One region of the Peribacillus suis genome, then DNA from elsewhere that is predicted to be linked to it. Evidence: predicted binding sites of a transcription regulator. Region 1 holds the regulator's gene; the other holds the start of a gene.

Region 1 (6,402 bases):
GCCGTATCGGAAGGTGCGGCTGGATCACCTCCTTTCTAAGGATAATACGAGAGCGCTTTTGTTTTGTTCAGTTTTGAATGAGTAATTCATTCAACTACGAAGGACTCATCACATCGTGATGACGATCTTTCTACATTGTTCCTTGAAAACTAGATAATAGATAGAAGGCAATTAATTTTTTTCAAAGCATCAGTAAGATCTTTTTAACGGTTAAGTTAGAAAGGGCGCACGGTGGATGCCTTGGCACTAGGAGCCGATGAAGGACGGGACTAACACCGATATGCTTCGGGGAGCTGTAAGTAAGCTTTGATCCGGAGATTTCCGAATGGGGAAACCCACTGTTCGTAATGGAACAGTATCTCTACCTGAATACATAGGGTATTGAAGGCAGACCCGGGGAACTGAAACATCTAAGTACCCGGAGGAAGAGAAAGCAATAGCGATTTCCTGAGTAGCGGCGAGCGAAACGGAATGTAGCCCAAACCAAGAGGCTTGCCTCTTGGGGTTGTAGGACACTCAATATGGAGTTACAAAGGAACGGGGTAAATGAAGTGACCTGGAAAGGTCCGTCAAAGAAGGTAAAAACCCTGTAGTTGAAACTTCGTTCCCTCCTGAGTGGATCCTGAGTACGGCGGGACACGAGAAATCCCGTCGGAAGCAGGGAGGACCATCTCCCAAGGCTAAATACTACCTAGTGACCGATAGTGAACCAGTACCGTGAGGGAAAGGTGAAAAGCACCCCGGAAGGGGAGTGAAATAGATCCTGAAACCGTGTGCCTACAAGTAGTCAAAGCCCGTTAATGGGTAATGGCGTGCCTTTTGTAGAATGAACCGGCGAGTTACGATTTCATGCGAGGTTAAGTTGATAAGACGGAGCCGCAGCGAAAGCGAGTCTGAATAGGGCGAATGAGTATGAGGTCGTAGACCCGAAACCAGGTGATCTACCCATGTCCAGGGTGAAGTTCAGGTAACACTGAATGGAGGCCCGAACCCACGCACGTTGAAAAGTGCGGGGATGAGGTGTGGGTAGCGGAGAAATTCCAATCGAACCTGGAGATAGCTGGTTCTCTCCGAAATAGCTTTAGGGCTAGCCTCAAGATGAGAGTATTGGAGGTAGAGCACTGATTGGACTAGGGGCCCCCAACGGGTTACCGAATTCAGTCAAACTCCGAATGCCAAATACTTATTCTTGGGAGTCAGACTGCGAGTGATAAGATCCGTAGTCGAAAGGGAAACAGCCCAGACCACCAGCTAAGGTCCCAAAGTATACGTTAAGTGGAAAAGGATGTGGAGTTGCTTAGACAACCAGGATGTTGGCTCAGAAGCAGCCACCATTTAAAGAGTGCGTAATAGCTCACTGGTCGAGTGACTCCGCGCCGAAAATGTACCGGGGCTAAACGTATCACCGAAGCTGTGGATTGACACCGTATGGTGTCGATGGTAGGAGAGCGTTCTAAGGGCGTTGAAGTCAGACCGTAAGGACTGGTGGAGCGCTTAGAAGTGAGAATGCCGGTATGAGTAGCGAAAGAAGGGTGAGAATCCCTTCCACCGAATGCCTAAGGTTTCCTGAGGAAGGCTCGTCCGCTCAGGGTTAGTCGGGACCTAAGCCGAGGCCGAAAGGCGTAGGCGATGGACAACAGGTTGATATTCCTGTACCACCTATACATCGTTTGAACGATGGGGGGACGCAGAAGGATAGGGTAAGCGCGCTGTTGGATATGCGCGTCCAAGCAGTTAGGCCGGAAACGAGGCAAATCCCGTTTCCATTAAGGCGGAGCTGTGATGGCGAGGGAAATATAGTACCGAAGTTCCTGATTCCACACTGCCAAGAAAAGCCTCTAGTGAGATGTAAGGTGCCCGTACCGCAAACCGACACAGGTAGGCGAGGAGAGAATCCTAAGGTGTGCGAGAGAACTCTCGTTAAGGAACTCGGCAAAATGACCCCGTAACTTCGGGAGAAGGGGTGCTTTTTAGGGTGAATAGCCCAGAAAAGCCGCAGTGAATAGGCCCAGGCGACTGTTTAGCAAAAACACAGGTCTCTGCGAAGCCGCAAGGCGAAGTATAGGGGCTGACACCTGCCCGGTGCTGGAAGGTTAAGGGGAGAGGTTAGCGCAAGCGAAGCTTTGAACCGAAGCCCCAGTAAACGGCGGCCGTAACTATAACGGTCCTAAGGTAGCGAAATTCCTTGTCGGGTAAGTTCCGACCCGCACGAAAGGTGTAACGATCTGGGCACTGTCTCAACGAGAGACTCGGTGAAATTATAGTACCTGTGAAGATGCAGGTTACCCGCGACAGGACGGAAAGACCCCGTGGAGCTTTACTGCAGCCTGATATTGAATTTTGTTACAGCTTGTACAGGATAGGTAGGAGCCTGAGAAGCCGGAGCGCTAGCTTCGGTGGAGGCGTTGGTGGGATACTACCCTGGCTGTATTGAAATTCTAACCCGCGCCCCTTATCGGGGTGGGAGACAGTGTCAGGTGGGCAGTTTGACTGGGGCGGTCGCCTCCTAAAGAGTAACGGAGGCGCCCAAAGGTTCCCTCAGAATGGTTGGAAATCATTCGCAGAGTGTAAAGGCACAAGGGAGCTTGACTGCGAGACCTACAAGTCGAGCAGGGACGAAAGTCGGGCTTAGTGATCCGGTGGTTCCGCATGGAAGGGCCATCGCTCAACGGATAAAAGCTACCCCGGGGATAACAGGCTTATCTCCCCCAAGAGTCCACATCGACGGGGAGGTTTGGCACCTCGATGTCGGCTCATCGCATCCTGGGGCTGTAGTCGGTCCCAAGGGTTGGGCTGTTCGCCCATTAAAGCGGTACGCGAGCTGGGTTCAGAACGTCGTGAGACAGTTCGGTCCCTATCCGTCGCGGGCGCAGGAAATTTGAGAGGAGCTGTCCTTAGTACGAGAGGACCGGGATGGACGCACCGCTGGTGTACCAGTTGTCTTGCCAAAGGCATAGCTGGGTAGCTACGTGCGGAAGGGATAAGTGCTGAAAGCATCTAAGCATGAAGCCCCCCTCAAGATGAGATTTCCCATGGCGCAAGCTAGTAAGATCCCTGAAAGATGATCAGGTTGATAGGTCAGAGGTGGAAGCGTGGCGACATGTGGAGCTGACTGATACTAATAGATCGAGGACTTAACCAACGCTTTAAAAAGATGAACACCTTCTGATATTATCTAGTTTTGAAGGAACAACGTTCCTGATATGTTTGGTGGCGATAGCGAAGAGGTCACACCCGTTCCCATTCCGAACACGGCAGTTAAGCTCTTCAGCGCCGATGGTAGTTGGGGGTTTCCCCCTGTGAGAGTAGGACGCCGCCAAGCCATTTTAAAGGTCAGCCATTAGGCTGGGCTTTTTTTGCGTTCTAAAAGTACGATTAAAGGATTAAGGGTGGTTTTGAATATATCCATTAGGGGTAATTATAAAGATATTTTAATTTTACCGTGTGCAATAGGTATGTAACTACATATAATTTGGAGAAAATAGGTAATGCAAAAAGAAGTTAGTGCGTTTTAATTTGCAATATGCATTTTTCCTTGTATAATAATAGTCAAATATAGTCAAAGTCAGATTGGAGGAGGTTGAGTGAGAAACATATCTGATATTATCGAAACTTATTTGAAGCAAGTGCTAGAAATAAGTCAGAAAGATATCCTAGAAATTAAAAGAAGTGAAATAGCAGATAAATTTCAGTGTGTTCCTTCTCAAATCAATTACGTAATTAATACCAGGTTTACAATCGAAAGAGGCTATGTTGTTGAGAGTAAGCGTGGCGGTGGCGGGTATATTCGGATTATGAAGGTGAAATCGCAGGATTACGTGCAACTCATCAACCAGTTATTATCCCTTATTGGTTCCAGAGTGCCTCAATCTATGGCGGAAGGGGTCATCGCTCGGCTGATGAGCGAGGAAGTCATTAATGAAAGGGAAGCTAAAATCATGATGAGTGTCATTGATAGATCCGTCATCTATATAGACCTACCTGATCGTGATGAATTAAGGGCGCGAATTTTATCAGCCATGCTTACAACTTTAAAATATAAATAAACTGGCAGAGGTGATGAATGAATGATTTGTCAAGAATGCCATCAAAGACCTGCGACTCTTCACTTTACCAAAATCATTAATGGAAAAAAGGCTGAAGTCATGATTTGTGAGAAATGTGCTCAGGAAAAAGGTGAGATGTTCATGGATGCGGGTGGGCATGGATTTTCAATAAATAATTTGTTAGCAGGATTGTTAAATATCGAGTCGAATATTCAACAGACAAAGGCTAATTCATTTCCTATGACAGAAGAAAAACGCTGTCCTCATTGTCATCGTTCATATAAGGAATTCGTCCATATTGGAAAGTTTGGATGTGCCGAGTGTTATAAAACGTTCAATGATCAGTTAAATCCGATTCTAAAGAGGGTTCATAGCGGAAATACTGCACACATTGGGAAAATCCCAAAAAGAATTGGTGGCGGTATTTACCTTCGAAAACAAATTTCTGACTTAAAAGAGAATTTAAAGGTACACATCGAACAGGAAGAGTTCGAGAAGGCGGCCGAAGTAAGAGATAAGGTTCGTTCCCTTGAAAAAAGGTATGAGGCACAGGAGGGGGGCGATGAATCATGAGTTTGGAGAAATTTATGGAGAACGCTTTGAGTTCCTGGATGAATCATGAAGGTCCAGAAATGGATATTGTATTAAGTTCACGAATTCGTTTAGCCAGAAATTTTAAAGACTTTACCTTTCCTACCGCCTTTTCCAATGAAGAGGCAAAAGAAATCATTGAATTAGTGAAGAAAAGAATTGAAGAGGAAGTTACCCAAGAGATTGGCAAGCTGGAACTTCTGGAAATTGATCAAATGCAGTCACTGGAAAAGAGAGTGCTTGTTGAAAAACATTTGATCAGCCCACATTTAGTGGAAGAATCGGCAAAAGGGGCATGCCTTCTTTCCGAGAATGAAGAAATAAGCATCATGGTTAACGAAGAGGACCATCTCCGAATCCAGTGCTTGATGTCAGGATTGCAACTTAAGGAAACCTTAAGACTCGCAAATGTTCTTGACGATTGGATTGAAGAATCCATAGACTATGCATATGATGAAGAAAGAGGATACTTAACTAGCTGTCCGACTAATGTGGGAACAGGATTGAGGGCCTCAGTCATGATGCATCTCCCGGGTCTTGTACTAACTCAGCAAATGAATCATATTATACCGGCCATTAATCAATTGGGACTGGTGGTTCGCGGGATTTATGGAGAGGGCAGTCAAGCTCTAGGAAACATCTTTCAAATCTCCAACCAGATCACTCTCGGAAAATCCGAGAAGGATATCGTGGAGGATCTAACGAGTGTAGTTCAGCAGATCATTGCCCAGGAAAGGTCAGCCAGAGATGCATTAGTGAAGACCTCTCACATACAATTAGAGGATAGGGTTTTCCGATCCTATGGTATATTATCAAATGCCCGAATCATTGGGACCAAGGAAGCAGCTACCTGTATCTCCGATGTTAGGTTAGGGATAGATATAGGATATATAAAAAACATTTCAAAAAGCATCCTAAATGAGTTAATGATTCTGACTCAGCCAGGCTTTTTACAAAAATACGCAGGTGGACCTTTAAGGACACATGAAAGGGATATCCGTCGAGCAGCTCTTATACGAGAACACTTGGATTTCACAGAATCCTCCTTCTCATAGAAAAGTCAATCGATCATCTGCTATACATGTTAAAGCGAAGCATCTGCAAGATTTTATGCAGAGTCAAAAGCTTTATTCAAAACGAAAATTCTAAAGGAGGAATTCCCTATGATGTTTGGTCGTTTTACTGAAAGAGCCCAGAAAGTATTAGCATTAGCCCAAGAAGAAGCTATCCGGTTAGGTCATAATAATATTGGTACGGAGCACATCCTTTTAGGTTTAGTTCGCGAGGGAGACGGTATTGCAGCCAAAGCATTATACGCTCTCGGATTAGGTGCGGAAAAGATCCAGAAAGAAGTGGAAAACTTAATCGGCCGTGGCCAGGACAAAGCCCAAACGATTCATTATACGCCAAGAGCGAAGAAAGTCATTGAACTATCCATGGATGAAGCAAGGAAATTAGGTCATTCATATGTAGGCACAGAACATGTACTCCTTGGACTTATTCGAGAAGGAGAAGGTGTAGCAGCCCGTGTGTTAAATAACCTTGGCGTCAGTTTAAATAAAGCAAGACAGCAAGTATTACAACTATTAGGTAGCAATGAGTCAGGTGGACATCAAGGTTCAACCGCCTCTAATGCAAGCACTCCAACCCTTGATAGTCTTGCTCGTGATTTAACGGCCATCGCTCGTGAAGACAGCTTGGACCCTGTCATTGGTAGAGGCAAGGAAATTCAGCGTGTCATCGAAGTGTTGAGCAGACGCACAAA
Region 2 (6,402 bases), 450 kb from region 1:
AGGCCAATTTGAGGTGAAGAACGTGCAACGTGTCACAAACTGTGTATTAGTTAAGGACAATAAGATCCTTTTATTAAAGAAACCAAGACGTGGATGGTGGGTAGCCCCAGGCGGCAAGATGGAGCCTGGTGAATCAATCCGGGATGCCTGTATTAGGGAATACCGTGAAGAGACGGGCGTTTACTTGAAAAACCCCACCATTAAAGGAATCTTCACTTTTATTATGAAGGATGGAGACAAAGTATTATCCGAATGGATGATGTTTACTTTCTTTGCTACTGATTCCGATGGCATCAATGTGGATGTGTGTGAAGAAGGCGAGCTATTTTGGCACCCTATTGAAGATGTTAAAAAACTGGACATGGCCGAAGGGGATTATCATATTCTAGATTATATGGTTCAGGGAAGCGGAGTAATCTACGGTACCTTTACCTATACACCCGAGTTTAAGTTACTTTCCTATCGACTTGATCCAGGTTAATGATTATTTATAAAAGCAATTACTACTCCAGGGGGCGAAAAGAATGAGTGATGGGCAGATGAATGATACGCAGTTGGTCGTCATAACAGGAATGTCAGGAGCAGGAAAGACGGTGGCTATTCAAAGTTTTGAAGACCTCGGTTTTTTTTGCGTCGATAATTTGCCGCCCGCTTTATTGCCAAAGTTTTTGGAGTTGATGAAAGACTCTGGAAATAAGATGAATAAAGTAGCCCTTGTCATGGATTTACGGGGGAGGGAATTTTTCGATTCCTTGTTCCTTGCCTTGGATCAATTGACGGAAACATCATGGGTCTCCCCTAGGATCCTCTTTCTTGAGGCGGATGATGAAGCTTTGGTCCGTCGATATAAAGAAACGAGAAGGACTCATCCATTAGCTCCGATGGACCGGCCGTTAGAGGGCATTAAATTGGAACGGGACCTTTTGGATGAATTAAAAGGTCGGGCGCAGTTAATTTTCAATACGTCCCAGCTGAAGCCACGCGAATTAAGGGAAAAGATTGCGTCTGAGTTTTCAAAGGATAAACAGGTTGGATTTTCTGTTAATGTCATGTCTTTCGGTTTCAAACATGGCTTGCCAATTGATGCGGACCTTGTGTTTGACGTGCGTTTTCTGCCTAACCCATACTATATCGATCAAATGAGACCAAAGACTGGCCTTGATAAGGAAGTGTCCAGTTACGTTTTAAAATGGGGCGAGACTCAAAAGTTTCTAGAAAAGCTGACGGATTTGCTTGCGTTCATGCTTCCGTATTATAAACGTGAAGGAAAAGCCCAGCTTGTTATTGCGATTGGATGTACAGGTGGTCAGCACCGTTCTGTAGCTTTGACCGAATACATTTCTAATTTTTTTCAAAAGAGCTATACGGTTCATGTGTCCCATCGTGATATCGAAAAGAGTAAGGGGAAAGTAGATGCCAGATAAAGAGAAACAGCCTAGAGTAGTGATCATTGGAGGGGGAACGGGCCTTCCAGTCCTACTTAGGGGGTTGAAGAAATACCCAGTAGATATAACGGCAATCGTGACGGTTGCTGACGATGGTGGAAGCTCCGGTCGTATCCGCGAAGATATGCACATCCCTGCTCCAGGTGATATCCGTAATGTCTTGGCGGCACTCTCGGATGTAGAGCCACTTGTCGAGCAGATGTTTCAACACCGTTTTCAAAGTAAAAATGAATTGTCCGGTCATTCATTAGGGAATCTAATCCTTGCTGCCATGACTTCATTGACGGGGGACTTTGTCCATGCAATCCAGGAAATGAGTAAGTTCCTGAATGTCCGTGGCAAAGTCCTTCCTGCTGCTAACCAAAGTGTGGTCCTTCATGCTGAAATGGAAGATGGAACGATTGTAACGGGAGAGTCGAAAATCCCCTTATCAGGCAAGAAGATAAAAAGAGTATTTCTATCTCCTCAACACATAAAGCCGCTCAGTGAAACGATTCAGGCAATCAAGCAGGCCGACCTGATTGTGATTGGTCCAGGTAGTTTATACACGAGCATCCTTCCTAATTTACTTGTTCCAGGTATCGGAGAAGAAATCGCCCGCTCCAAAGCTAAGAAAGTGTACATCTGCAATCTAATGACCCAAGCAGGGGAGACACTGGATTATAGCGCGAGCGACCATATAAAAGCGATATATGATCACATGGGAAATGCCTACATAGATCGCATTCTTGTCAATGCTGAAGAAATACCATCCGAAATTCAGCAACGGTATCATGCGGAGTATGCAAAACCGGTTGTGTATGATGTCGAGAGTTTAAAAAGAATGGGCCTTGAAATCATACAGGGGCACATTTTCAGCTTTGAGGGGGACGTCATTCGCCATGACACCAAAAAGGTGGCGGATTTACTATATAATATGCTGATACATGAAAGTCATATAGCTCCTTAAATATAGGTGGAGACTGTCTTTTGACTAAAAAATAGATGACCTATGTTCAATTGGGGGTGAAATGAATGTCTTTTGCTTCGGAAACAAAAAAAGAACTGACTACGTTGGAAAGTAAGGATTGTTGCGTGAAAGCCGAGTTGTGTGCGCTCATCCGGATGAACGGATCCCTTTCCTTTTCGAATCGTAAGCTTGTCGTGGATATACAAACGGAAAATGCGGCGATTGCCAGAAGGATCTATACACTTTTGAAAAAGAGTTATGAGGTCCAGGTCGAATTGCTCGTTCGTAAGAAGATGAAACTCAAAAAGAATAACGTGTATATTGTCAGGATGTCAGCGGGAGGACAGCGGATCTTGACTGATTTAGAAATATTAGGAGAAGGATTTGAAATTCTCCATGACATATCCGATAATATAGTTGGGAAGAAATGCTGTAAGCGTTCGTATATAAGAGGTGCTTTCCTTGCTGGAGGTTCGGTCAATAATCCAGAAACGTCATCTTATCACCTGGAAATTTTCTCTCTTTATAAAGAACATAATGATGCCTTATGTGAATTAATGAATAAGTTTGATTTAAAGGCAAAGACGCTTGAACGAAAAAAGGGATATATCATTTATTTAAAAGAAGCCGAGAAAATTGCCGAGTTCTTAAGCATTGTTGGAGCGCACTCAGCGTTATTAAGATTTGAAGATGTACGAATTGTCCGGGATATGCGTAATTCCGTCAATAGGCTCGTAAATTGTGAAACTGCTAATTTGAATAAGACGATTGGGGCTTCACTGCGGCAAGTTGAAAATATCCATTATATCGAAGACACGGTGGGACTAAGCATTTTGCCGGATAAGTTACGGGAAATCGCGGAGCTACGGATCGCCTTTCAGGATATTACCCTAAAGGAACTGGGTGAAATGGTTTCTGGTGGGTCGATCAGCAAATCCGGCATTAATCACAGACTGCGAAAAATTGATGAAATAGCTGATAGACTCCGTGGGGGAGAAGCTTTTTCTGCGAAAAAATAATAAGGTGTAAATGGAGAGATCAAGATGGTGGAAAAACAAATAGAAGTAAAACTGAAGACAGGTTTACAAGCCCGCCCGGCGGCTCTTTTCGTTCAAGAGGCTAACCGCTTTCATTCAGATGTTTTCCTTGAAAAAGAAGGAAAAAAGGTGAATGCAAAAAGCATCATGGGTTTAATGAGCCTTGCCATTAGTTCTGGTGTATCCATCAAGCTTATTGTAGACGGTCGCGACGAACAAGATGCGATGGAAGCGTTGGTAGAATTCGTACAGCAAGAAGGATAAGAAAAATGGGATGCTTACACGGCATCCCTTTTTTTATAGAAAAAACGGACTCGAATGGAGTCCGTTCAATTTCGTATTAAGATTCTTTCTTTTCATCAAGGTGGCTACGAGTGATGACTTTGTCAATCAAGCCATATTCAAGAGCTCTCTCAGAAGTCATGAAGTTATCACGTTCTGTATCTCTTTGAAGAACTTCAAGAGGTTGACCAGTACGGTCGGCTAAGATTTGGTTCAATTTATCTTTCAAGTGAAGGATACGGCGGGCAGCAATCTCGATTTCCGTTGCTTGTCCTTGTGCGCCTCCAAGTGGTTGGTGAATCATGACTTCACTGTTAGGAAGGGCAAAACGTTTTCCTTTTTCCCCAGCAGCCAATAGGAATGCACCCATTGAAGCCGCCATACCGATACATACAGTAGAGACATTAGGCTTGATATATTGCATCGTATCATAGATAGCCATACCGGAAGTGATGCTTCCACCTGGGCTGTTGATGTATAATGTGATATCTTTTTCAGGATTTTCAGCTTCTAAGAATAGTAATTGAGCGACAATTGAATTGGATACATTGTCGTCGATAGCACTTCCAAGCATGATGATCCGGTCCTTTAATAAACGGGAATAAATATCGTAGGCACGCTCCCCACGACTTGTTTGTTCGATTACTGTAGGAATTAAATTCATGTTCATTTCCTCCTTCGATTAAGAGAATCATTTAAATTCTTTATGTATGTATGATACACTTTTTGGTCAATTAAGGTCAAACAAAACAAACCCGATATTTGATTATTCGTTCGACAATTTCCTATGAATGCTCCTTTCAAATTATATTTAATTTGAATTATGCCGTTCAGGGATGAATTTCCACTTTATCCATACTACCCATATATTAAGGTTTTAAACCTGAATGCCTCTTGCAAACAAACGGTTTATATCATATAATTAAGTCTGTTGTTAACCAACTTCCCATTCTGCCCTCGTAGTGCAACGGATAGAACGCAAGCCTCCGAAGCTTGAAATGCAGGTTCGATTCCTGCCGAGGGCATTACTAAATCTTCTGCTTATGTATTAAGCAGGGGATTTTTTTATGGAAAAAAGACTCGATTCTTGTTTGAAATCCTCGATTTTTTATCTGTTCCAAGGAAACTTTGTCATTTCCAGGAAAGTAGTCGTGATGGGCTTTGCCTCAGCATAAGCTATATAAAATACGACTATACCATTCCAGAAAAAAGTAAGCGTTTCCAAATTTTTGTGTAGAATTATCTCCTAATCATGTAAAATGGAATGGGGGAGGGATGAATCGATGAGTATGAACATGAAGGCAGGTCTTTTTCAACAGCAAACATTAAAAATGGCTATGACCCAGGAATTAATGCAATCTATTACATTGTTGCAGTATTCCACACAAGAGCTTACATCCTTTTTAGAAAACAAAGTGGAGGAAAATCCTCTAATATCCCTGGAACAACCAGTTTCCGCTTTATTTCAACCTACCTATGATCGTAAAAAAGGAAAACAACATATAAAAAACACGTATGACTCGAACTATTGGATTGAACAATTGAGTGAAGACACATTTTCACTTGAACAGCATGTCATGTCACAATTAAATCACCAAAAGCTAACCGGTGAACACCAAAAGGCTATATTGTTCTTGATCCGTAACCTTGATGAAAATGGTTATTTGCGGATTCATTTGGATGATATATGTGAACCCGGTATGTCTTCTGCCGTTTTGGAAGAAAGCTTAGGAATGTTACAAGAGCTTGAGCCACATGGTCTAGGGGCAAGGAATCTGCAGGAGTGCCTCCTTCTTCAGGCAAAAGCAGAAGGGGTGAATCCACTGGCGGAGTCCATCCTTGAAAACTATTTCCTTGAGTTCGTGGAAAAGCGCTGGAAAGACTTAAGTAAGAAGATTTGTGTCTCTTTGAAGGAAATACAACAAGTGCTTGATTATGTCCAGACATTGAACCCAAGGCCCGGGTCACTCTTTTTTCAGGAAAAGCCCTCCTATATTGTACCGGATGTAGTCGTGGAAGCGATCGATGGTATCCTGCTAGTCGGAAATTCAGATGGGAATTCGCCGAATCTACATGTAGATAAAGGGTATCTGAACCAAATGAAGAGTTACAAAGATCAAGGTATACAGCGTTTCATTCAGGACAAGTGGCAGGAGTTTCAATGGATTTCAAAAGGAATCCAACAGCGTAAGGAAACCATTCTAAAGGTCATGCAAACGATCGTCGAAAAGCAGCCTGCCTGCTTTCTTCATGGGCTGAATTATTTAAAGCCAATGACGATGAAGGAGATCGCGGACGAAATCGGTATTCATGAGTCCACCGTAAGTCGGGCTGTCAAAGGGAAATATGTTCAAACACCTTTTGGTACATTAGAAATGAGGATATTTTTCACTACGTCCTTGCAGTCGGTCGGCCATGTGGAAGATATGTCAGGCATGCAGGCGAAAAAGTATCTGCAGGCAGCCATTCAAAACGAAAATAAGCAAAAGCCGCTTTCCGATCAAGATTTGGTGACTTGGTTAAAAGAAGAGAAGGGAATCATCCTGGCACGGCGAACCGTAGCGAAGTACCGGGAGCAACTGGGCATTCCCTCTTCGTCTAAACGAAAAAGATATGATTGAAAAGGATGAGTAACGGTGGAAAAGAAGACATTCATTTTGTATAGCAGGGAACAATGCCCGCTATGTGT

The links. Region 1 encodes CtsR, which represses protease genes until heat stress. Its sites were predicted from a motif close to ATGGTCAATAAAGGTCAAACA; they were not measured.
Region 2: a site for CtsR is predicted at 4,440-4,460, ahead of clpP (ATP-dependent Clp endopeptidase proteolytic subunit ClpP). Genes of this name have one in related genera too.

What each region holds. Positions count from the first base shown of each region.
Region 1 is NZ_CM182019.1:94,264-100,665, forward strand. It holds rRNA gene AC503W_RS00510 (16S ribosomal RNA) at 1-35, shown strand, start outside; rRNA gene AC503W_RS00515 (23S ribosomal RNA) at 209-3,142, shown strand; rRNA gene rrf (5S ribosomal RNA) at 3,207-3,322, shown strand; gene AC503W_RS00525 (CtsR family transcriptional regulator) at 3,585-4,046, shown strand; gene mcsA (protein-arginine kinase activator protein McsA) at 4,068-4,619, shown strand; gene mcsB (protein-arginine kinase McsB) at 4,616-5,692, shown strand; gene clpC (ATP-dependent protease ATP-binding subunit ClpC) at 5,801-6,402, shown strand, end outside.
Region 2 is NZ_CM182019.1:3,855,315-3,861,716, reverse strand. It holds gene AC503W_RS19005 (8-oxo-dGTP diphosphatase) at 23-481, shown strand; gene rapZ (RNase adapter RapZ) at 525-1,424, shown strand; gene AC503W_RS18995 (gluconeogenesis factor YvcK family protein) at 1,414-2,394, shown strand; gene whiA (DNA-binding protein WhiA) at 2,460-3,413, shown strand; gene AC503W_RS18985 (HPr family phosphocarrier protein) at 3,438-3,695, shown strand; gene clpP (ATP-dependent Clp endopeptidase proteolytic subunit ClpP) at 3,772-4,377, opposite strand; tRNA gene AC503W_RS18975 (tRNA-Arg) at 4,667-4,738, shown strand; gene rpoN (RNA polymerase factor sigma-54) at 4,997-6,334, shown strand; gene AC503W_RS18965 (glutaredoxin family protein) at 6,350-6,402, shown strand, end outside.